One region of the Pseudomonas sp. gcc21 genome, then DNA from elsewhere that is predicted to be linked to it. Evidence: riboswitches for the same ligand, from Rfam matches in the RefSeq annotation. Region 1 holds a riboswitch; each other region holds the start of a gene.
What was found. A riboswitch is a leader RNA that binds a small molecule or an ion and turns the genes downstream of it on or off. The one in region 1 is predicted to bind cobalamin.

Region 2: linked by a shared signal. The riboswitch ahead of HG264_RS15430 (TonB-dependent receptor domain-containing protein) and the one ahead of btuB (TonB-dependent vitamin B12 receptor) in region 1 are both predicted to bind cobalamin.
Region 3: linked by a shared signal. The riboswitch ahead of HG264_RS18270 (ribonucleoside-diphosphate reductase subunit alpha) and the one ahead of btuB (TonB-dependent vitamin B12 receptor) in region 1 are both predicted to bind cobalamin.

What each region holds. Positions count from the first base shown of each region.
Region 1 is NZ_CP051625.1:2,505,792-2,513,597, reverse strand. Features, by position in the region: gene HG264_RS11530 (bifunctional allantoicase/(S)-ureidoglycine aminohydrolase) at 1-380, shown strand, start outside; gene HG264_RS11525 (ureidoglycolate lyase) at 393-893, shown strand; gene HG264_RS11520 (hypothetical protein) at 914-2,035, opposite strand; cobalamin riboswitch at 2,227-2,459, shown strand; gene btuB (TonB-dependent vitamin B12 receptor) at 2,576-4,390, shown strand; gene HG264_RS11510 (hypothetical protein) at 4,402-4,977, shown strand; gene cobO (cob(I)yrinic acid a,c-diamide adenosyltransferase) at 4,974-5,585, shown strand; gene HG264_RS11500 (cobyrinate a,c-diamide synthase) at 5,582-6,874, shown strand; gene bluB (5,6-dimethylbenzimidazole synthase) at 6,871-7,518, shown strand; gene cbiB (adenosylcobinamide-phosphate synthase CbiB) at 7,553-7,806, shown strand, end outside.
Region 2 is NZ_CP051625.1:3,326,887-3,334,692, forward strand. Features, by position in the region: gene HG264_RS15420 (cobalamin-binding protein) at 1-611, shown strand, start outside; gene HG264_RS15425 (histidine phosphatase family protein) at 621-1,310, opposite strand; gene HG264_RS15430 (TonB-dependent receptor domain-containing protein) at 1,483-3,339, opposite strand; cobalamin riboswitch at 3,488-3,711, opposite strand; gene dxs (1-deoxy-D-xylulose-5-phosphate synthase) at 3,742-5,649, opposite strand; gene HG264_RS15440 (polyprenyl synthetase family protein) at 5,745-6,632, opposite strand; gene HG264_RS15445 (exodeoxyribonuclease VII small subunit) at 6,625-6,864, opposite strand; gene HG264_RS15450 (sulfite exporter TauE/SafE family protein) at 6,931-7,704, opposite strand; gene HG264_RS15455 (16S rRNA (uracil(1498)-N(3))-methyltransferase) at 7,760-7,806, opposite strand, start outside.
Region 3 is NZ_CP051625.1:3,941,325-3,949,130, forward strand. Features, by position in the region: gene HG264_RS18265 (ribonucleotide-diphosphate reductase subunit beta) at 1-462, opposite strand, end outside; gene HG264_RS18270 (ribonucleoside-diphosphate reductase subunit alpha) at 578-3,328, opposite strand; cobalamin riboswitch at 3,525-3,712, opposite strand; gene HG264_RS18275 (LysR family transcriptional regulator) at 3,786-4,685, opposite strand; gene metE (5-methyltetrahydropteroyltriglutamate--homocysteine S-methyltransferase) at 4,791-7,067, shown strand; gene HG264_RS18285 (type I restriction endonuclease subunit R) at 7,286-7,806, opposite strand, start outside.

The DNA of each region.
Region 1 (7,806 bases):
ACGTGCCGGAGGCTTTCGTGACCAACGAGAACCTGGTCGAGCCGATTGTGATGCCCGACACCAACGGCTGCTGGAGTACCACGCGCTTCGTCGATACGCAGGACATGCGCCACGATATGCATGTGAACATCGTCAACTTCCTGCCCGGTGGTGTGATCCCCTTCGCTGAGACTCACGTGATGGAGCACGGTCTTTATGTGCTCGAAGGCAAGGCTGTCTATCTGCTGAACAAGGATTGGGTCGAAGTCGAAGCGGGTGACTACATGTGGCTGCGCGCCTTCTGCCCGCAGGCCTGCTATGCCGGTGGTCCAGGACCCTTCCGCTATTTGCTGTACAAGGACGTCAACCGCCATATGAAACTGCCGACCTACGGCCGCTGAGCGAGCGAGCAGATGAGCGAACAACCATTACAGCTGACGGCTGAACCCCTGACGCCCGAGGCCTTCGTGGCCTTTGGCGATGTGATCGATCACCGCCACGCCGAGTTCTTCATGATCAACAGCGGGCGCACCCGCCGTTACCACGATCTGGCAAAGGTTGAGACGCTGGGCGACGACGCTCGCACGCTGATCAGCATCTTCGTCAGTCAGCCCGTACAGATGCCGCTGGAACTGACCTTCCTCGAACGTCATCCGCTGGGCAGTCAGGCTTTCATTCCGTTGCGCGGGGAGCGTTTTGTGGTGGTCGTCGCGCCGCGCGGCGACGTGATCGATCCAGCCCAGGTGCGCGCCTTCGTCACCGACGGCAGGCAGGGCGTGAACTATCACGCCGGCACCTGGCATGCGATCCAATCCGTGCTCGAGACTGAAGGCGAGTTTCTGGTCGTGGATCGTGGCGGCGCAGGGCACAACTGCGACGAGCACCCGCTTGAGGTACGGGTGAGCCTGGCGTAAACGGGCTGACTATTTGATCTTCACCGTGACTGGTTAGGCAGGGTTCTCGTCACCCAGTCCGCGAAATAAGGATCCTCCACCTCATAACGGCCTTGCCCTACGGGTGCAATTACCGTGTTGCGCATGAGCCGGTTGACTGCGTTCTGGATAGGATGAATGTTGATCTTATCCAGGCCCAGCCGTTCAGCGATGAAGGCTCGCGCGTCCTGGCTATAGATTCCCTGCGGATTGCGAGAGAGCACCCATCGTACGACGGCCTGATCGACGGGCTTCATCTCTGTCCAGGTGTCGGAATAGGTTTCGTCCTGACTGTTTTCCTGGATGTATGCGCTGGTCGCGGCGCGAATATCAGTACCTCCTCCCAGAATGAGCTGGTCCAGTACCTGGCGATAGTCAAAAGGCACCTTCTTGATCATCTTGAACGCGGCCTGGCACGCATTGATATCCAGCGTGCGTCCGGTAGCCATATTGAAAGCCGTCGCCATATGCTCAAGGTACCCACGGCCGAATTCAGGCAGTTCAATCTGTTGTGCGCTACTGAATAAAGGCGCATTTCTCCTCTTGAACAGCTTTTGCAGCCCGCTGCGACTAGATCCGGTGTAGATCACCCTGACCTGCTGCCTGTTGGTATCGATCATCCCTCTGAGCGCGAACACCAGGGGCTCGAATGCCGAGTTGGTAGCCAAGTGCTGTACCTCATCCAATGCCAACAGGACGCGGCGACCGTCATTCATCAATGCATCGAACATTTCCTGAACCGCTTCCAGCTTTTGACGCCTATCGGCCTCTGCTAACTCGAGACGTAAGCCCCCGACTGGCGTATCAATCCCGCCCCCGCGCAGCCTGGAGAGCACTTGCTTGGCCTTGGTTGTGAATCTGAACTGTCTCGAGGCCTTTTGCAGACCGAGGATCATGCTGTCGACAGGGTCGGCCATTCGGTCCCAGAAGTTCACGTATACGGTCAAATAGTCTTGCTGCTCTGCAGCCATGGGCAAGAGATCTTCCAGCAGGAACTCTGTTTTTCCCATTCGGCGAGGGGCAAACAAAGTCAGCGCAGTGGTGGCCCCAATATCGAACCGGTCCAGAACCTGTTCGGCCAAGTCAGTGCGAGCGTAATGCCACTTGATAGTCGTGGTAGCCATACTTAGTATCGTTTAGTAAAGGTGGTTACTAACTTAGTACGTTGGTCTACTAAGTGCAACTAAAGGCGCTTGCTTACGGTTGAGAATCCTTCGTTTTTGTTATCAGGGACGGGTGTCCCGTACTGTCATGCCCATTGAAGCGCACTGATTTGCCATCCAGCTCGCCCTTTACTTCCTCACGCAAAACTCCTAACCTTCCGGCTGCTTCAGGTTCCTGCCAGTAATTGGCGGGTGAAACTGGGAAGCCGGTGCGTCTGTTCCAGACAATTCCGGCACTGCCCCCGCAACGGTAAATGAGTGCCGGCCACTTCGGTGTGCCAGGCGGATGATCCAGCAAGACCACTGTGCTTCGCATGGGAAGGTCGGGTCATCGGAGTCAATCCACTCATGAGTCCGGAGACCGGCCTGTCGCATGTCACAGTAGTGCGGCGGGCACTGCGGGTGGAGCGATTTCATCTGTGTCGAAACCGTTTGCCCCTGTCCGTCGCGGCTGCTTTTAACCAGCCATGCCGTACGGGTGAGTACGGTGACGGAGCACCGATGAAATTTGCACGCACAACCCTGGCGCTGGCCCTGACGGCCGTTGCCTGCCTGTCCCATGCAGAATCCCTTTCCCTGAACCATCAGGTCGTTACCGCCACGCGGACCGGCCAGTCCCTTGGCGCCAGTCTGGGTGCGGTTACCCGCATTGATCGCGCCGATATCGAACGTCTTCAGCCCACCGATCTGCCGGATCTGCTGCGCCGTACGCCTTCGGTAAGCATCGTCAACAATGGCGGCCCGGGCAAAGCCGGCAGCATTGGTATCCGCGGTAGCGGTTCGGGACATGTGTTGGTGCTGATCGATGGCGCGCGTATTGGTTCAGTGACCAGCGGCGATGCGGCGCTGCAGAATCTGCCCGTAGAGCAGATCGAACGCATCGAGATCGTGCGTGGCCCGCGCTCCAGTCTGTATGGCTCCGAAGCCATTGGCGGGGTGATCCAGATCTTCACTCGCCGGGGCAAGGGTGGGGAAGCCAAGCCCTGGATGTCGCTGACTGCGGGCAGCCGGAATCACCATGCCGGTAGCGCTGGCGTATCCGGTGGAGTGGGTGATGGCTGGTACAGTCTGGGTGTTACCAGTCTGTCGACCCGAGGTATTAATGCGCGGCCGAGTCATGGCGAGCCGGATCATGACGGGTATCGCGAGCTGTCTGGTAATGTCCGCGCGGGTTACCGTTTCGATAATGGTCTGGAGCTCGAAGGCCATGTGCTGGAGTCCCATTCCAGCAACGACTACGACTCTGGCTTCAAGGCTAATTCCGACGCGGTACTGACCACCCATGGCGTCAATGCCCGTTTTGCGCCGCTAACGCCATGGCGCGTGTCGCTGCAGGCTGCACGCAGCGAAGACAAGAGCGACAACTTTAACGGCAGCACTTTTTTCAGTCGCTTTGATACCCGCCGCGACACACTCGGCTGGCAGAACGATATCGATCTGGCGCCCGGTCATCTGCTTACGGTGGGCTATGACTATCTGGCCGATGAGGTCAGCAGCACCACCGAATACAGCGAGTCCCGGCGCAGTAACCACGGCTATTACGCCCAATATCTTGGCCAGCGCGGTGTGCACGAATGGCAGGCGAGCCTGCGCTACGATGACAACGAGCAGCACGGCGAGCACACCACCGGCAATCTCGGCTATGGCCTGACCCTGTCTGACAACCTGCGATGGGTGGCCAGCTACGGTACCGCGTTCAAGGCGCCCACTTTCAACCAGCTGTACTACCCCGGCTTCGGCAATCCGGACATCAGCGAAGAGACCTCCCGCAACCTGGAGACGGGCCTGCGTGGTCAACACGACTGGGGTCAGTGGTCGGTCAATCTGTTCCGCAACGAAGTGGAAGATCTGATCGCCAGCGTGAACCTGGGTGGCGGCATCTATCTGGCGGAGAACGTCGACAAAGCCGTGATCAAGGGCATTGAGTTCGAGATGGACAGCCAGTGGCTTAACTGGGACTGGCGCACCAACCTGACTTTGCAGGATCCCGCGAACCGGTCCTCCCGTCCTGGGCAGGGCGATCTGCTGGCACGCCGCGCCGAGCAGCTGTTCAATCTGGATATCGATCGCCGCTTTGGGCGTATCGGTGTCGGCGCCAGCCTGCATGCCGAAGGCCGCCGCTGGGATAACGCATCCAACACTACCGACCTGCACGGCTATAACACCGTCGACCTACGTGCCACCTACTGGTTCAGCCACGCCTGGCGGCTGCAGGCGCGGGTCAGCAATCTGTTCGACACCCAATACGAAACCGCCGCCAGCTATCAGCAGCCAGGCCGGGCCGGTTATTTGACTGTGCGCTACCAACCACTCTAAAGGAGAAAACTATGTTGGCACTATCCAAACGCAGCCAGATGGCTGTAGGCGTTGTACTCGTACTCTTGATGGCAATCAGTCGCGGCAGTCACTTCAGTGCAGTGAATCTGCCCAGTGCGTCCTGGGCGGTGTTCTTCCTGGCGGGGGTGCTGTTGCGTCCGCGCTGGGCATTCCCGTTGTTGTTTTTGCAGGCGTTGGTTATGGATCTGATGTCGACCGGTTGGGCCAGTGATAGCCATTGCATGACGCGGGCCTACTGGATGCTGGTGCCGGCCTATGGCGCGCTCTGGTTTGGCGGTCGGTTGTATGCCCACTGGCACCGTGAGCATGTCTCCAGTCTGCTGATTCTGGTGCCCACGGTGGCGATCAGTGCATTGGTGTGTCAGCTGTTTTCCAGCGGTGGCTTCTATTGGCTGTCGGGTCGGCATAGCGCGCAGACCATGACCGGCATGTTCGAACGCATAGCCACCTACTATCCACAATACCTGAGCACCCTGGCGCTCTATGTAGGTTTGGCTGCGCTGGTGTACGTAGCGTTGCGCCTGCTCACTGGTCAGCAGGTTGCGGCCGGAGATCACAAGGTATGAGCGAGATTCCCGGCCGCGACGAGCGCCATCGCCTGCGCATGCAACGCAAGAAGGCGCTGATGGACGAAAAAATCGCCCAGGCGCAGGACGAACACGGCCTGCTGCTGGTGCTGACCGGCAACGGCAAGGGCAAAAGCAGCTCTGCCTTCGGCATGGCGGCGCGGGCTTTGGGCCATGGCATGCAGGTCGGCATCGTGCAGTTCATCAAGGGCTCGAGCAGCACCGGGGAGGAGACCTTCTTCCGGCGTTTTCCTGATGAGGTGCGCTACCACGTGATGGGCTCCGGCTTCACCTGGGAGACCCAGGACCGCCAGGACGATATCGCCAAGGCGCACGCTGCCTGGGAGGTGGCGGTCGAGTTGATGAGTGATCCGGCGGTGGGCCTGGTGGTGCTGGATGAGTTGAATATCGCGCTCAAGTACCGCTATCTGGATCTTGAGCAGGTGCTGCGCGATATCGCCTCGCGGCCGATGCATCAGCATGTGGTGGTGACCGGCCGCGGCGCGCCGGATGAGTTGGTTGAAGCAGCGGATACGGTGACCGAGATGGGCATGGTCAAGCATGCCTTCAAATCCGGCATCAAGGCGCAGCAGGGGATCGAATTTTGAATACCCGTTCCTGCCCGGCCTTGTTGATCGCCGCACCTGCCTCGGGCCAGGGCAAAACCACTATTACTGCGGCGCTGGCAAGGATGCATAGCCGGCAGAGGCGACGTGTACAGGTATTCAAATGCGGCCCGGATTTCCTCGATCCGATGATCCTGCAACGCGCCAGTGGTCGCCCGGTATACCAGCTTGATCTGTGGATGACCGGGGAGGCCGATAGCCGTCAATTGCTGTGGCAGGCGGCGGGCGATGCCGACCTGATCCTGATTGAAGGCGTGATGGGGTTGTTCGATGGCACGCCCTCGGCGGCGGATCTGGCGCGCCGTTTTGGCGTGCCGATTCTCGGGGTTATTGACGGTTCCGGCATGGCGCAGACCTTCGGTGCCATGGCCCACGGACTGGCGCATTACCAGCCCGATCTGCCCTTTGCCGGCGTGTTGGCAAACAAGCTTGGCAGCACCCGCCATGCTGAAATCCTGCGCGACTGTCTGCCCCAGGGTATGCACTGGTACGGCGCCTTACTACGCGATGCGGCGCTGGCGTTGCCCAGCCGGCATCTGGGTCTGGTTCAGGCTGACGAGGTGGATGACATTGACGTTCGCCTCGATGCCGCTGCGGACGCGTTGGAAGCCAGCGCAGGTGCGCGGTTGCCCGAGGCGGTTCGCTTCGCAGGCGAGCCGGTTGCAGAGCTGGAGCCGCTGCTCGCCGGTGTGCGTATCGGCGTCGCCCGCGATGCAGCCTTTGCGTTTCTGTATCAGACCAACCTCGATCTACTGAAGCGTATGGGCGCCGAGCTGGTGTTCTTTTCGCCGCTGGCCGACAGCGTGCTGCCCGATGTTGATAGCCTGTATCTGCCCGGCGGTTACCCGGAGCTGCATCTGCAGCAGCTGTCGGCTAACACTGAGCTGGCGGAGGCGATCCGCCGTCATCACCGCGCCGGCAAGCCGATGCTGGCTGAGTGCGGCGGGATGCTCTATCTCTGTGAGACGCTGACCGATGCCGAAGGTCTATCAGCCGAGCTGGTCGGGTTGCTGCCTGCGCAGGCAGTCATGCAAAAGTGCCTCGCCGCGCTGGCCCTGCAGCAGGTTGCGTTTCCAGAGGGCGTGTTGCGCGGTCATACCTTTCACCATTCCTCGCTGGATTGTGCGTTGGAGCCGCTGGCGCGTGGCGAATGCCCGAACTACCGGCGCACCGCCGAAGCGGTCTACCGCGTAGGGCGGCTGACGGCGTCCTATATCCATCTGTATCTGCCAAGCGATCCCAACGCCGCGGCAGCGTTGTTTCGGCCATGAATAGCCAGGCGTTTTCTGCCGCCGAGCGCGAGGCGGTTTATCGCGCCATCCGCGAGCGTCGGGACATGCGCCACTTCAGCGGCGGCAGCGTTGCGCCGGAACAGCTGGCGCGTCTGCTCCAGGCAGCGCATCAGGCGCCCAGTGTTGGTCTGATGCAGCCCTGGCGATTTGTCCGGGTGCTGGATCTCGCTGTGCGGCGGGTCATTCATGGCCTGGTTGACGCCGAGCGCCGTCTGACTGCCGAAGCGCTGGGTGAGCGCAGCGATGATTTTATGCGGCTCAAGGTGGAAGGCATTCTCGAATGCGCCGAGCTGTTGGTTGCGGCGCTGCCGGAAGGCCGGGAAGCGCATGTGTTCGGCCGCCGTACCTTGCCGGAGATGGATCTGGCCTCGCTGTCCTGCGCCATTCAGAATATGTGGCTGGCCGCCCGCGCCGAAGGCTTGGGCATGGGCTGGGTGTCGCTGTTCGATCCGCTGGCACTGGCGCGATTGTTGAACATACCTGCTGGCGCACGGCCCGTGGCGGTGCTCTGTCTGGGCCCGGTCGATGCGTTTTACGCGCGCCCCATGCTGGAGGAGCTGGGATGGACGCAGGGTAGGCCGTTGGATGAGCTGGTATTCACCGACCGTTGGGGCCAGTCATGACACAGCCCCGACACATGCCTGGCTGTGAGCGGATGTGCTGATGGCGCCGATCATGCTGGCCGCGCTGCTGCTGGATCAGTTGCTCGGCGAGCCCCGGCGCTGGCATCCGCTGGTCGGGTTTGGCGCTTTTGCATCCATCCTCGAACGGCGCTTCAATCGCGGCACATCGAAGCGTTTGGCTGGGTGTTTCGCCTGGACGTTAGCGGTATTGCCACTCACGCTGATGGCCTGGCTACTCAGCCTGATTCCCGATATCGGCTGGCTGGTCGAGCTGTTACTGCTGTATCT
Region 2 (7,806 bases), 820 kb from region 1:
CTGATCTCGTGCTCGCCTGGGACTCAGGCAACCCGCCAGCGTTACTCGACCGCCTGGAGGGCTGGGGCATACAGGTGCTGCGCTTTGATCCCAAGGATCTCTCAAGTATCGCCACAACAGTTGAAAGACTCGGGGAAGCGCTCAATGCGGCTGAGCGTGCGACCGAAATGAACCAGCGTTACCGGGCAGCTCTGGCTGAGCTTGCTGTCCCGGTCGATAACCGCTCGCCTGGCGTGTTCATCCAGTTGTGGGATGATCCGCTCTATACCGTCACGGGTAACCAGCTGATCGGCGACGCAGTGAAACATTGCGGCGGGCGCAACGTGTTCGAGAACCTGCCGGGATTGGCCCCGCAAGTGGGCAGGGAAGGGGTGCTGGCAGCCAACCCGGATCTGATCCTGGTGCTGGCAGACGATGGCAAGTCAGTGACCGAATGGCTCGACCGCTGGCGGCGTTTTCCGCAGCTCAATGCGGTGCGTCGTAACGGGTTACATGTCTTGGATAGCGACCGCCTGGTCAGGCCGACTCCCGGTGTACTGGACGGCGTTCAGCGCTTGTGCGAGCTTATCGAACGCCAGCGCAGGCCAGCGCAGGCCAGCGCAACCGGTTGATTGACCCAATCATCCCGAAGAATTCTCTGCCAGTTGAGGGCCTGCTGGTTGCTGCTTCCCTGGGCATTGCGATTTGGCATCGTTCAAGCCCTGCGCCTGGGTTTCCAGTGAGGTTTTGGCTACGCCATCCTTCCAGTGCAGCTTGATCACATACACGCTGTCGAAGTCTTCGCGGTGCCAGCGGTCGACGGCCAGACTCTCGTCCGCGTCTACCTCATCCAGCAGTTCGTTCATGATTTCCGATACATAGCCCCGGGACCAGGCAGTATAAATCGTGCTGTTGCGATATCGCCGGTCGGTCAGCTCATCAACGATTTCCTCAACGTCGTTCGCATTGAACTCGGTGTTGACCGGTAGTCCATGGGCAATAGCTGTGGGGGCGATGGTCAGGAGCGGGCGCAGATAGTTGAATTCTTCGTCGTCGGGCCCTTCTTCTACCCTTCGGTCGGGATTGGCAGCAAATACGTAATCAGGTGCGCCGAAGCGTTCCGGCAGCAGGGCAGGCAGAGCCAGGGAGCGATTGAGGCCCTGACAGTTCAGTTGCCCGAGCCCATCGTTGGGCTTCTCGGCATGCCGTAGAAAAACCAGCGTCTGCAAGGCCTCTTCGGGCTCAGGGGTACTGTCGAGCCCTGTGTAAATCAGCCAGGAGATGGCCAGCAAAGGAACGACGATGAGTGCACGGGTACGGTTGTTGAACATGGAAGACTGCCGGCGACTTGGGGGTTAGCCCAAGTATCGACAGTCTTTATTGCAGGAAGTTTTCAATGATAAACATTAGGTGATTTACTTATTGAAAACGTCAGGGCTCTCAGGTGTTTGCGAATTTTCCTATTAGTCATTCGACAGCGAGCTGCTGCCGGATGTACGGGTGCTAGATGTTCGGCGTCCAGGTAACCGCCAGTAGAGCAGCGCGACCCTGCTCCTGATAAGGATTGTCTATCGAAGGCGCTGGCCAAAAACCAGTCGGGCGCTGATAGCTACCTAGGTGGTAGTTCCGATCGAGTACGTTGCTCAGTTTCAAATCCCAGCGCAGTGCCGTACTGGCATGCCAGCTGGTTCGCAGATCGAGCGTACCGTAGCCGGACAGCGTTTCGCTATTGGCCGCGTTGGCGTAGCGCTGGCTGAACAGTTGCCAGGTTGCTCCAAAACCAAAATCGTTAAACTGGCGATCCATATCGAGACTCAAGCTGCGTTTAGCGCGCAGTTGCAGAGTGCCGCCGGTGTCGCGGTCACGCGGGTCAATGATGCTCAGCGCGGCACGGCTTGACCAGCCGAAGAGCTCACGCTCGGCGGATAATTCAAGGCCATTGATACGCGCTTGATCGATGTTTTCCACTTGGTTGGTAACCGTATCCCAGACAATCAAATCCCTTACGTCATTGCGATAGAGCGACGCCTCCAAGTGGCTTCCCGCTAGCTCGCCGCGCCACTGCAGTTCCCAGGTTTTTGAGCGCTCCGGGTCTAGCCCCGGGTTCGGTCCCCATGTCGGAGGACCGTACAAGTCCCGGAAAGTAGGAGCACGGAAGCCGGTTGCGTAACTGACGATCCACTGTTGGTTTTTCCCGCTCGGTATTGATAAGGCCGCATTCCATGTTTCTTCGGTGCCAAAATGCTGGTTGTCATCATGGCGAATGCCTACTTCGGTATTGAAGTGCTGCGTGGTCCAGCTGTGTTGAAGAAAGCCCGCCAGGTTCTCACGCCGAGTTTGGGTAAAAGAGTGGCTGGAGGATAGACGGTCGCGTTGCCAGTCACCGCCGAGTGTCAGGCGCTGCGCTGATGTGAGCTTCAGATGGTTGAGCCAGCTGGCGGAATGTCGGACGGTTTCGATGAACGCGTCGTTCCAGGATTGTCCTGATCCAACCACCTTATTGCGGTCTTCGCTACGGCCGAGCTCCAGGTGGCTTTGCCACATACTGGTTAGCTGCCCCTGTAAATAGCCACTATAACTGCGCACCCGGAACTGATCCTCCGGCGTACCGGGAGCGAGCTCATAAGCGTCATCGAATTCGTTTTTACCTTGTTGGTGGCTGGTGCTAAACCCGGCAGTCCAATAGTCGTTGAAATCGTGGTCCAGGCGCAAAAGCATGGCCTTGGTGCGCTGACCATCGCGGTCGCTGTCATAGCCAGCGTTGTCGGAGGTAAGGTCGTGCCCGAGCCTCTCGTCGAGGCTGGCGCCAAGTACGTAGCGGGTATCGTCGTTACCGCCGCTCAAATTGACGCTACGTTGATAAGTATTGTTGGTTCCTACAGCGAAGCGTACGCTGCGTTGGAAGCCTGGCTCGCCCTGGCGGGTAAAAATCTGAATCACCCCGCCAATCGCATCTGCGCCATATACTGAGGAGCGCGGCCCACGGATGACTTCGACTCGCTCGATATTGTCGATACTCAGATAATCCAGCCGCGCAATGCCGCCTGCGGCAGAGGCGATGCGTTGGCCGTCGACCAGTACTAGGGTCTGGGCCGTGTTACTGCCGCGAAGGAAGTAAGCTGGAATGCCCCCATTACTGTTCTGCTGCACTCCGGGCACTCGGCTCAGCAGTTCCGGAACGCTGCGCGCTTGTAATCGTTCTATATCGCTGCGAGTGAATACGTCGTGGGCCGCAAGGGCGGTGCTGCTCGGTTGTTCAAAACGCGAGGCAGTGATGACCGTATCCGGCAGGTCGAGGCTGTTGGCTGCTGCAACGGCAGACGCCAGCATGGCGGGAAAAAACAGGGCGAACTTGTTCATGTTGATCCTCAAAAGCATCTTTTGAGGAGGGCGAGGAGCCAGTGGAGTTGCCTGTGACGGAGGGCAGCATGCACCGACCGGGTGACGCCCTCCGCGACACCTCAGCTACGAACCTATTCAGTGCCGCCCAGAAGGGCATGGCGCATCGAGCGGGTTCTTCGCACAGGGCCGGTCTCCGGGCTCAGGATCGGGATTCGTTTTTACAGAATCCCGGGATATGTCGCCTTCCCATGTAGAACACAGTGGCGAGTGACATACCCGGCAGACAGGGTCTGCGATCCTTTACCGTTGCGGGGGCAGCGTCGGGGTTGCACCGACTTCCCGTTTCACCTGGCAGTTAAACTGCCAGGTACCCAGTGCGACTGGAAGCGGAGAGGACTCTAGGCGCTTTGCCAGTAGAGGTCAAGCGTGGTGGATGGCGGGAGGGAGCGACAGCCTGTCGCGAATCGAACGCTCGATGCCGGCTGCGTCCAGACCGCATTCAGCAAGCATCTCCGAGGGTTTGGCATGCTCGACGTACACATCCGGCAAACCCAGATTGAGTACCGGTTGATCAATGCCCTGGGCCATGAGCCATTCATTGACGGCACTACCGGCACCGCCCATGACGGCATTTTCTTCGAGCGTGACCACCAGCTCGTGCTGTTCGACCAATTGGCTGATCAGTTCGGTATCCAGCGGCTTCACAAAACGCATGTTGGCGACTGTTGCGTTGAGCGCTTCGGCAGCAATCAGCGCATTGGCATGCAGGGTGCCGAAACAGAGGATGGCCACTCGCTGGCCCTGGCGGGTAACGACGCCCTTGCCGATCGGAAGGGGTTGAAGCATGGAATCTATGGCTACGCCTGTGCCGGTACCGCGCGGGTAGCGTACGGCGGCCGGGCCGTCGTGCAGAAAGCCCGTCGTCAGCATCTGCCGGGTTTCGTTCTCATCGGCTGGCGCCATGATCATCATGTTCGGCAGGCAGCGCAGGAATGACAGATCGAAGCTGCCGGCATGGGTCGGCCCGTCTTCGCCCACCAGACCGGCACGGTCTATGGCAAACAGCACATCGAGATTCTGCACGGCGACATCGTGAACGACCTGATCATAAGCCCGTTGCAGGAAGGTAGAGTAGATGGCGACCACCGGCTTGACGCCGTCACAGGCCATGCCTGCTGCCAGGGTCACAGCATGCTGTTCAGCAATGGCTACATCGAAATATCTGTCGGGGAAGCGCTCGCTGAAAGCGACCAGATCCGAGCCTTCCTTCATGGCCGGAGTGATGCCGACCAGGCGTTTATCAAGCGCAGCCATATCACATAACCACTGACCGAAGACCGCCGAGTACTTCAGTTTCGCCGGGCCGCTTGCGGGGCTGGTGGAGCGCGAGGGCTCCAGCTTGGTAATGGCGTGATAGCCGATGGGATCCGCTTCGGCGGGCGAGAATCCCTTGCCCTTCTGAGTGACCACATGCAGCAGCTGCGGGCCGGGCAACCCACGCATATTGCGCAGGGTGCTGATCAGCAGGGGCAGGTCGTGACCATCGATGGGGCCGATATAGTTCCAACCCAGCTCCTCGAACAGAGTGCCCGGTACCAGCATGCCCTTGGCGTGCTCTTCGGTACGACGGGCCAGCTCCCATGCCTTCGGAATCTTGGACAGCACTTTGCGGCTGCCTGCTCGCATGTGCGAATAGGTGCGGCTGGAAAGAATTTTTGCCAGATAATTGGACAACCCGCCAACATTCCGCGAAATCGACATGTCATTGTCGTTCAGCACCACCAGCATGTCAGCGTCGACATCGGACGCATGGTTCAACGCTTCAAAGGCCATGCCGGCAGTCATCGCGCCGTCACCGATTACTGCGACCGAGCGTCGATCCAGCCCTTGCAGGCGAGATGCGATAGCCATGCCCAGAGCGGCACTGATGGATGTGCTGGAATGCCCGACACCAAAAGTGTCATAGGGGCTTTCAGCGCGCCGGGGAAAAGCTGCGAGACCATCCTTCTGTCTCAGAGTGTGCATCAGTTCGCGGCGACCGGTCAGGATCTTGTGCGGATAGGCTTGATGGCCGACATCCCATACCAGCCGGTCGTCAGGGGTCTGATAAACGTAATGCAGTGCGAGGGTCAGCTCGATGACGCCCAGGCCTGCACCAAAATGCCCGCCGGTCTGGCCAACGGTCCACAATAAATAGGCGCGCAGCTCGTCGGCCAGCTGCGGAAGGGATTCTTCATCCATGCCGCGCAGAACGTCGGTGTCGCTGATGCGATCCAGCAGCGGAGTGCTGGGACGCTCAAGAGGTATCTCGTGGAAAGTGCTAGGCATCAAACAGGGCTCTTGTGGCCACGCCCGGTGGCAAGAAAATAAACGAGCAGTTTACCCGATGCAGGTCAATAGCCCAACCTTGGCTTATCGTCGGCTCAGAATTGACGTTTGACTATGTAATTCGCCACCTGTCGGAGCCGGTCGGCGTCGGCATTGAAAGACTGCAACGCGGCGATTGCCTGATCGCGTAGGTCATTCGCCAGATCATGTGCCCCTTGTAGGCCAAGCAGGGCAGGATAGGTCGGCTTTTCCCGGGCTGCATCAGCGCCCTGTTGTTTGCCGAGTATGCTGGTTTCACTTTCGACATCAAGGATGTCGTCTTGGACCTGAAAGGCGAGACCAATGGCGTCAGCATAGTCGATGAGTGCTTTCAGCTGTTGCTCGGAAGCCTTGCCGCTAGCCAGAGCGCCGAGCTGAATGCTTGCAGAAATCAAGGCTCCGGTTTTGTGACGATGCATATCTTCCAGGGTTTGGATGTCCAGCTGCTGGCCCACTGCAGCAAGGTCGATAGCCTGTCCGCCGACCATGCCGCGCGGGCCGGCCGCTACGGCGAGAGTCTGCACCATGCGCAGCCGCGTTTCTGCGGGTATGTGCTCTGCGCCGCTGAGCCATTCGAAAGCCTGAGCCTGCAGTGCATCCCCTGCCAATATCGCGGTCGCCTCGTTATAGGCGCGATGGCAGGTGGGCTGGCCGCGGCGTAGATCATCATCGTCCATGGCGGGCAGATCGTCATGAATCAGCGAGTAGGCGTGCACCAGCTCAGCCGCCGCTGCGACGACATCGGCCTGCTCCGGCTGGCCGCCGAGTGCTTCACAACTGGCATAGGCCAGTAGCGGACGCACCCGCTTGCCGCCGATGGTGACGCTGTAACGCATCGCTGAAAATAGCTGTTCGAGACCGGGGTGGTTATTCTCGAAGCGCTGGGTCAGATAGCCATTGATACGACCTTGGCAATCGCGCAGGTAGCTATCGAAGTCACTCATTGGGCGGCGTATCCAGCGGTAGCGTCGTCGGGGTGCCGTTTTGCTCCACCAGCTGTTGAACCTTCTGCTCGGCTTGGGTCAGCGCCTGCTGGCAGTCACGGGTGAGCGCCACGCCTTGCTCGAAGGCAGTGAGAGAATCCTCGAGGCTGAGTTCGCCACTCTCCAAGCGCTCCACCAGTTGCTGTAGCGCACCTAGCGACTGCTCGAAATCAATGGGTTTTTTTCGGGCCATGATGATTACCTCGGTTGGGCTGATCCGCTCGGGCTGAACCTTACCCAAGCCCGCTGGGGCGGTCAATCAGGCATATATGACATAGAAATAATACAGACTCAGACCCCAGCCGATGGCAATGACCAGCCAGCGCAACCAGGCATCAGGCAAAGCGCGAGCAAAAAGCCCGCCGGCATAGCCGCCGCTGACCGTCCCCACCAGCATGATGAGCAAGGCCGGCCAGTGAATCGCCCCAGCGACGATGAACGTTATGGCCGCTACGCTGTAGATGGTTGAGGACATGAGGTTCTTGATGGCGTTGATTTCCAGCACCTCAGTACGGCCCGAGATGGCCAGGCTGGCTATCATCAGAATGCCCATTCCTGCGCCGAAGAAGCCGCCGTAGATCGACACCAGTAACTGGCATACGAAGCCGGTCGATCCGATGCGGTTTTCGCTCTGCAGTTCTTCGCCTTTGCGTACAAGCCGGCCGAGTTGCCTGCTGAAAGTAAATAACAGCGTAGCCACCAGCAGAAGCCACGGGATCAATAGCGTGAAGGTTTGATCAGTGGTGATCAACAACACCAGGCCACCTGCCAAGCCACCGATAAGCGCAGCAAGCATCAACGGCAAGAGGTAGCTACGCAGCGGTAATCGTCGCAACACATGGCGGTTGGCCATGGCAGCGGAAAGGCTTGCCGGCCACAGTGCGACGGCGTTCGTTGCGTTGGCGCTGACGGGGGGGATGCCGGCGGCGAGCAGGGCGGGAAAGGAGAAGAAGGTTCCGCCTCCAGCCAAAGCGTTCATCGCACCCGCGGCGAAGCCTCCCACAGCGATCAGTACTACGTGCCAGAAATCCATCTGATTCCTATGTCCGCATCAGTGGTTCCGCCCGGCTTCACCGGACAGTGTGCCTTTACCTAAAATCACCCCAGAGATGCTGAGCAATGCTCAGCGCGACAA
Region 3 (7,806 bases), 1.4 Mb from region 1:
GCGGTAGCGGTTGTAGATTTCACTCTGGTCCAGGTTGAGAGTTTCGATGCAGTGCTGATAAGCCCAGGTGTGCATCGCTTCCTCATACACCTGTCTTGCCTGGTAAATCTGTAATTCCGGAGCGCTCATCTTTTCCATCACGGCCAGGCCGATGTTGCGCATGGCCAGGATGTCGGAGGTGGTGAGATAGGCCAGGACATTCTCGTAGACGTGCTTTTCCGCGGGGTTGAGGCGGTGGTGGTAGTCGTGAACATCCTGGGCCATGTTCACATCCAGGGGTGTCCAGTGATTCTTGTTGGCGTTCATGAGATATTCCCAGGCCCAGGGGTATTTGAATGGCGCCAGCTGGTTGATGTCAGTCTCGCCATTGATGACGCGTTTGTCATCAGCGTTGACCGGGGCTGGGCCTTCAGTCCGGGTGGTGGTTGATCGAGTGTTTGGTTCGTCGTCCCAATTGAGCATTGTCGTTGCCTTCTCTTGTCTGGCCAGCAGAATTCGGTGTCAGGACCGGACCAGGTAGTGTTTGCCGAAAAGCGCTACCCGGCCCGTTCGTCGTGCTTTAGTGATGAGCCGGCGCTTACTGGCATGCCTCACAGTCAGGCTCGTCTATCGAACACACCTGCGGTTGTGGCGCGGCGACCGGGGCCGTTTTTTCCGCGCCGGTGGCGCCAAGGGAGCGTAGGTAATAGGTGGTCTTCAGACCGCGTTCCCAGGCCAGCTGATACAGGGCGTCCAGTTTGCGGCCGTTGGGTTCTGCCATGTAAAGGTTCAGGCTCTGGCCCTGATCGAGCCATTTCTGCCGGCGGGCGGCTGCTTCCACCAGCCACCTTGCATCGATTTCAAAGGCGGTGGCGTAGCGGGCCTTCAGTTCAGTCGGGATACGGTCGATTTGCTGAACGCTGCCGTCGAAGTATTTGAGGTCGTTGACCATGACGTTATCCCACAGGCCTTCGGCCTTCAGGTCGCGGACCAGTGATGGGTTGACGACGGTAAACTCGCCGGAGAGGTTGGATTTGACGAATAGGTTCTGATACGCCGGTTCGATGGACTGCGAAACGCCCACTATGTTGGAGATGGTCGCGGTGGGAGCGATTGCCATGACGTTGCTGTTGCGCATGCCATGTCTGGCGATGAGCTCCCGCACCGGGGCCCAGTCAAGTCGAAGGCTGGTGTCGACACTCAAGTCGCCGTCGTTGCGGTATTCCTTGAGCAGGTTCAGGGAGTCGATAGGCAGGATGCCTTGATCCCACAGGGAGCCTGGATAGCTCTCATAAGCGCCACGTTCTGCGGCAAGCGTGGCGGAGGCGCGGAGAGCGAAGTAGCTGAGCTGTTCCATCGCGACATCAGCGAACTCTACTGCTTCCGGGCTGGCGTAGGGCACACCCAGTTTATAGAGCGCATCCTGAAAGCCCATCAACCCAAGACCCACCGGGCGGTGCTTGAGGTTGGAGTTTCTGGCCTGGGGTACGGCATAGAAGTTGATGTCGACGACGTTATCAAGCATGCGTACCGCCGTAGTGACAGTCCGCTCCAGCCGTTGGACATCCAGCTCGCCGTGCTGCACATGGGCCGCCAGGTTGACGGAGCCGAGGTTGCACACAGCGATTTCATCGTCGCTGGTGTTAAGGGTGATTTCGGTGCACAGGTTGGAACTGTGTACTACGCCGCGATGTTGTTGTGGTGAGCGTAGGTTGCAAGGATCCTTGAAGGTAATCCAGGGATGGCCTGTTTCGAACAGCACTGTGAGCATCTTGCGCCAGAGCTGCTTGGCGGAAATCTTCTTGTGGAGACGGATTTGCCCTTGTTCAGCCAGTTTTTCGTAGTGCGTGTAACGCTCTCGAAAGGCATTGCCGTATAAGTCGTGCAGGTCGGGCACATCGCTGGGGGAGAACAGGGTCCACTCCCGGTCTTCACGCACGCGCTCGATCAGCAGATCCGGCACCCAGTTGGCAGTGTTCATATCATGGGTGCGGCGGCGTTCGTCACCGGTGTTCTTGCGCAGCTCGAGGAATTCCTCGATATCCAGGTGCCAGCTTTCAAGATAGGCGCAGACCGCTCCCTTGCGCTTGCCGCCCTGGTTCACCGCCACGGCAGTGTCGTTGACCACTTTCAGGAAGGGCACGACGCCCTGGCTCTGGCCGTTGGTGCCCTTGATGTGAGAGCCCAGCGCCCGGACCGGAGTCCAATCGTTGCCCAGGCCACCGGCCCACTTCGAGAGCAGGGCGTTGTCCTTGATCGCGCCATATATGCCGTCCAGGTCATCTCGCACAGTGGTCAGGTAGCAGGACGACAACTGAGAATGCCGAGTGCCGCTATTGAACAGCGTGGGTGTGCTGGCCATGTAGTCAAAACTAGAAAGCAGGTCGTAGAACTCGACTGCACGGGCGTTGGGGTCATCCTCCCGCAGGGCGAGGCCCATGGCGACGCGCATGAAGAACACCTGGGGTAGCTCCAGGCGAACCTGGTCCCAGTGCAGAAAGTAGCGATCGTACAGCGTCTGTAGTCCGAGGAAGCCAAACTGCTGGTCTCGCTCCGGTTGCAAGGCATTGCCCAGGCGGTCCAGATCGAAGGCCGCAAGGGCTTCGTCCAGCAACTCGTAACCGATGCCCTCGTGGATAAAGGTATCGAAGGCCTGGGGATAGAACGCTGCCAGGGAGAGGTTGACGGGCAGGTTGAGCGCTCCGGCGACTTCCAGGCGAATCTGCTCCAGCAGTAACCGTGCAGTGACCGCGCTGTAGTCTGGCTCCTGCTCAATGCGGCCGCGGGCGGTCATGATCAGAGCCGATAGCACGCCCGTCTCCTCAATGCCGTCGTAGAGGTTACGTAACGCGTCCTCCACCAGGGACTCGCCGTCGATGCCTTCCAGGCCCTGGGCAGCTTGCTCGACCTGATGCTTCATCAATCCAAGGTCCAGGGGCACGACTTCACCGTCAGCCTTTTTTACGGTTAGGTGAGGGTGCGCCTCTACTGGAGCATCCTGCGCGCGCTGGCGGGCGTGTTCTTCCCGATAAAGCACGTAAGCACGGGCCACTTTCCGTTCGCCGCGTCGCATCAGCGCGAGTTCTACCTGGTCCTGGATGTCCTCGATATGCACTTTGCCGCCGGCTTCCAGGCGCCGGCTTATGGCTTGCATGACCTGAGAAGACACTTCCTGCACGGCACGATTGATATGCGTGGAACCTGCTGCCCGGTCGCCTTCCACTGCGAGAAAGGCTTTGGTCACGGCCACATTGATCTTGGAAAGATTGAACGCCACCAGCGTACCGTTGCGTTTGACGACCTGAAGTCTGGCTGTTGTCGCCGGGGTTTCTGCTAGAGCTGTGGACATGAGTGTCTCCTGTTACAACGCGTTAGGGCTGCTGACTTCGCGTTGCAGAGGAGAAACCCTGGCCGGAGGACGTATGCAAGAAAATACCGCGGCGATCAGATCTCCTGCTCGATCCCAGGGGAAGGGCAGGGCGATGCACCGACGATACAAACCATTCGTGGCCAAAGAGTTCTCTGCTTACCTTATGGACGCGAAGGCGCAGTACTTTGTCCAGGGCAGGTCTTCGGACTCAGGGGCGTGAACCGGTCAGGCTCGGCCTCGCGGGCGACTTCCCGGCGTTAGCCAGTGTCGTGTTGCCCGCTCGTTCCCCAATACCGCTGCGCGTCAGTTCCGGATTCTCACCGGATTCCCTACTACCAAGGGATCTCGTTAATATCTCTATATATGGTAGTGCGCCAAGGACATAGGCACTATATACAGCCAAGCTTTCGTCGGCAACCATAAAATACCGTGACTTTCAGGCGTCTCCCGCGCGGGCGCTTAGCGAGGCTATTTCGATAAAGGCACGGGTGTGCTGGTCATGCAGATCGTGTGTTCTGATCCCCAGATTGATGTGCTTGTGAATACCCTGCACCCCGAGCCGCACCGGGGCAATGCGCAGCGTCTCGGTGTATTCCTCCACCAGCCACAATGGCAGCGTCGCGACCCCACGGCCGGCGGCTACCATCTGCAGCATCATCTCGGTGGCTTCCAGCACCTTATGCTTTTTGGGCAGGCAGTTGGCGGGCAGCAGAAACTGCTGAAAAATGTCCAGACGATCAATTGCCACCGGGTATGTATAGAGGGTCTGGGTTGCCACCTGGTCGGGGGTAACCCAGTCCAGTCCGGCGAGCGGGCTGTCACGGCCGACGACCAACACCTGTTCATAGGGAAACACTGGCACGAAGTGAATGCCTTGCCGGCGGATAGGGTCCGGGGTTACCAGCAGGTCGATATCGTGGTTGAACAGTGCCGCCATACCACCAAACTGGAATTTCTGGGTCACGTCCACATCCACACCCGGCCAGCGGGCCAGGAACGGATCCACCACCTTGAGTAGCCATTGATAGCAAGGGTGGCACTCCATGCCGATATTGAGTGCGCCCCGATCCCCCCGGGCGAACTGCAACAGGCGCTCATCTACCCGCTCCAGTTGGGGCAGCAGCCGGTTGGCCTCGCGCAATAGATAATCGCCAGCTTGGGTCAACTTCAGACCACGACCTTCCTTCAGCCAGAGGGGGGTGCCCAGTAACTGCTCCAGCCGGGTGATCTTATGACTAAGGGCAGATTGGGTCAGGTGCAGTGCGCGGGCGGCGGCGGTAAGCGAGCCCTGACGTTCTATTTCCCGCAATATTTTGAGGTGGCTTCGTTCGATCATGATTAATTATGAATCTGTGTCATGGACTGGTGATATTTAACCATTTTTCGTCATGAGATACCGCCGCTATGCTCATCCCCGTTACCGTTTAACAGGAGCATCACTGTGGCAAAGGCACATAACCTCGGGTTTCCCCGCCTCGGCACCCGCCGGGAATTGAAGTTCGCGCTTGAAGACTATTGGAGGCAGAACACTACCGCGGATGATTTGCTGACGTCGGCCGCCGCGCTGCGGGCGCAGAACTGGGAGATCCAGGCAGACCTGGATCTGGTACCGGTAGGCGACTTTTCACTGTACGACCATGTGCTGGACATGAGCTTTACCCTCGGCCACCTTCCGGAGCGCGTAAGGCAGCTAAAGGGCACCGAGCTGGATCATTATTTCCGCGTTGCACGGGGCCGTTCCCCCGCAGATTGCGGTTGTTCCGGCGTCGCGGCCGGCGAGATGACCAAGTGGTTCGATACCAACTATCACTATATTGTCCCCGAAGTTTGCGGCGATACCGCTTTCCTGCTCAACAGCCAACGGCTGGTGGACCAGATTGCCGAGGCCCGCAGCGCCGGTGTCACACCCAAGCCGGTGATCATCGGCCCGGTCACCTACCTGTGGCTGTGCAAGGCCCGGAGCGGCTATGACCGATTGCAACTCCTGCAGAACCTCCTTCCCGTGTATGGGCAGCTGCTGGAGCAACTGGCTGATTCAGGCGTGGACTGGGTGCAGGTGGATGAACCCATCCTGGTCACTGAGCTGGACGCCGACTGGAAGCTGGCCTTCGAAACCGCCTACCACCATCTGAAAGGTAGCCGCGCGAAATTGCTGCTGACCACCTATTTTGGTGTGCTGGGCGAAAATCTACAGCAAGCCTGCAATCTGCCGGTCGCCGGTCTGCATGTGGATGCCGTTCGCGGCCGGCAGGAGGTTAACGCGCTGGTCGATTGGCTGCCGTCTCATAAAGTGTTGTCCCTGGGAGTGATCGACGGTCGCAATATCTGGAAGACCGACCTGAATGCTTTGCTGGAGTGGCTGGCCCCTATTCACGAAAGGCTGGGGGATCGCCTGTGGCTCGCTGCCTCATGTTCATTACTTCATGTTCCGGTAGATCTGGAACTCGAAACCGAACTCGACCCGGAAATTCGCAGCTGGCTTGCCTTCGCCGTCCAGAAGCTGGACGAGCTCCGGTTGCTGCGATCCGCCCTCAACCACGGCACCGATGCGGTGGCCGAACAACTGGCGGCCAATGCCCGCGCCATCGCCAGCCGGAGGGCTTCCACGCGCGTCCATAACCCGACCGTGAAACAGCAGGTTCAGGCCATCACCTCCGATCTGGGCGAGCGTCGGAGCCCTTATCCTGTACGGGCCGAGCGACAGGCCGTCGCGCTGCAGCTGCCACGCTACCCGACCACCACCATCGGCTCCTTTCCGCAAACCACCGATATCCGTAAAGCGCGACTGGCCTACCGTAAACAGGAAATCAGCCACGAACTCTACGTCTCCACCATGAAAGGAGAGATCGAACGTGCGGTGCGGGAACAGGAGAAGTTGGGGCTTGATGTTCTGGTGCATGGCGAGGCCGAGCGCAACGACATGGTGGAATATTTCGGTGAGCAACTGGAAGGTTATCTGTTCACCCGTTTTGGCTGGGTACAATCCTACGGCTCGCGCTGCGTCAAACCACCTATCCTGTACGGCGATGTCCAGCGCCCCAGCTCCATGACTCTAGACTGGACCGTCTACGCCCGCTCTCTCACAGACAAGCCGCTGAAAGGTATGCTCACCGGGCCGGTGACCATACTCAACTGGTCCTTTGTGCGCGACGACCAGCCGAGGCGCGACACCGCGCTACAGCTAGCCCTGGCAATCCGCCAGGAGGTACTGGATCTCGAAGCCGCCGGCGTCAATGTCATCCAGATTGACGAAGCGGCCCTGCGCGAGGGGCTGCCCCTGCGACGTTCCCAGTGGCAGGACTATCTGGACTGGACCGTGGACGCCTTTCGCATTACCGCAAACGGCGTCAGGGATACCACCCAGATTCACACCCACATGTGCTACTCGGAGTTCAATGACATTATCCGGGACATTGCACGTATGGATGCCGACGTGATCACCATTGAAACCTCCCGTTCCGCCATGGAGCTGCTCGACGTGTTCGAGGAATTTCACTACCCCAACGAGATTGGCCCTGGGGTCTACGACATCCATACCCCGAACATTCCGACAAAGGAACAGATGGTGGCGTTGATGAGCAAAGCGGCGGAACGCATACCGGCCGAACGCCTGTGGGTTAACCCCGATTGCGGCCTGAAGACCCGTCGATGGGAGGAAGTTCTTCCAGCCTTGGAGAATATGGTCGCGGCTGCGCGGGAATTAAGGGGCATAGCGTGAGGGCTGGTCTCGCTCAGTTTCGCAGGCAATCACCACAGGAGAACATTTAGGGGTTGGCTGTACACGCTCGCCCTCTGGGCAGGCGTGTTGCGGAAGGCAGGCCGAGCGTTCCCATGACAAGCGTTCAGGCAGCCCGCGTTGGCTGCTGGAAAATCGTCATCGGATCGGCTTCCCGCAGAGCAATGGCGGGATGCCTATGTCTCATGCACGGGCCGTGACTAGCCTGCGGTTAACACTGCCCGATGCTTCTTGAAGTTCTCCGCCTGCTCGAATATCTCCTTGTACACCTCATCCTGGGCCACCGGCGGGTAGCCGTGGTCCGCCAACACCAGGATCAGCTCGACCTTCAACTCAGCTTTTATGTCTGCCCGCTGATTCCAGTCGGTGTAGCGCACCTTGTCGTCCACCACCTTCTTCACTGCAGTGGCGAGGGTCAGCAGTTTGTCTTCGGGGTAAGTGAAGTTGTACTGGAAGGCCAGCTTCTTGAGGATGTCGTAGAAGGCTTTTTCCTCAATATCCACTCCGAGGTCGGCATAGGATTGCTGCTCGTCTTTCAGAGCATGAATCAGGTCTACGAACTCGTTGGTAATGTCGTCCCAGACTTCGCCGACATAGAGCGTATCGTCCTTGCGCTCATTGTAATGATCCACCAGCCTGCGAAACTGCTCCGCAAAATCCACGCCCTTGGCCTTGTTGATCTTCCTGAAGTCCTCGATAGCCTTGGCCAGCAGTTGCTGCA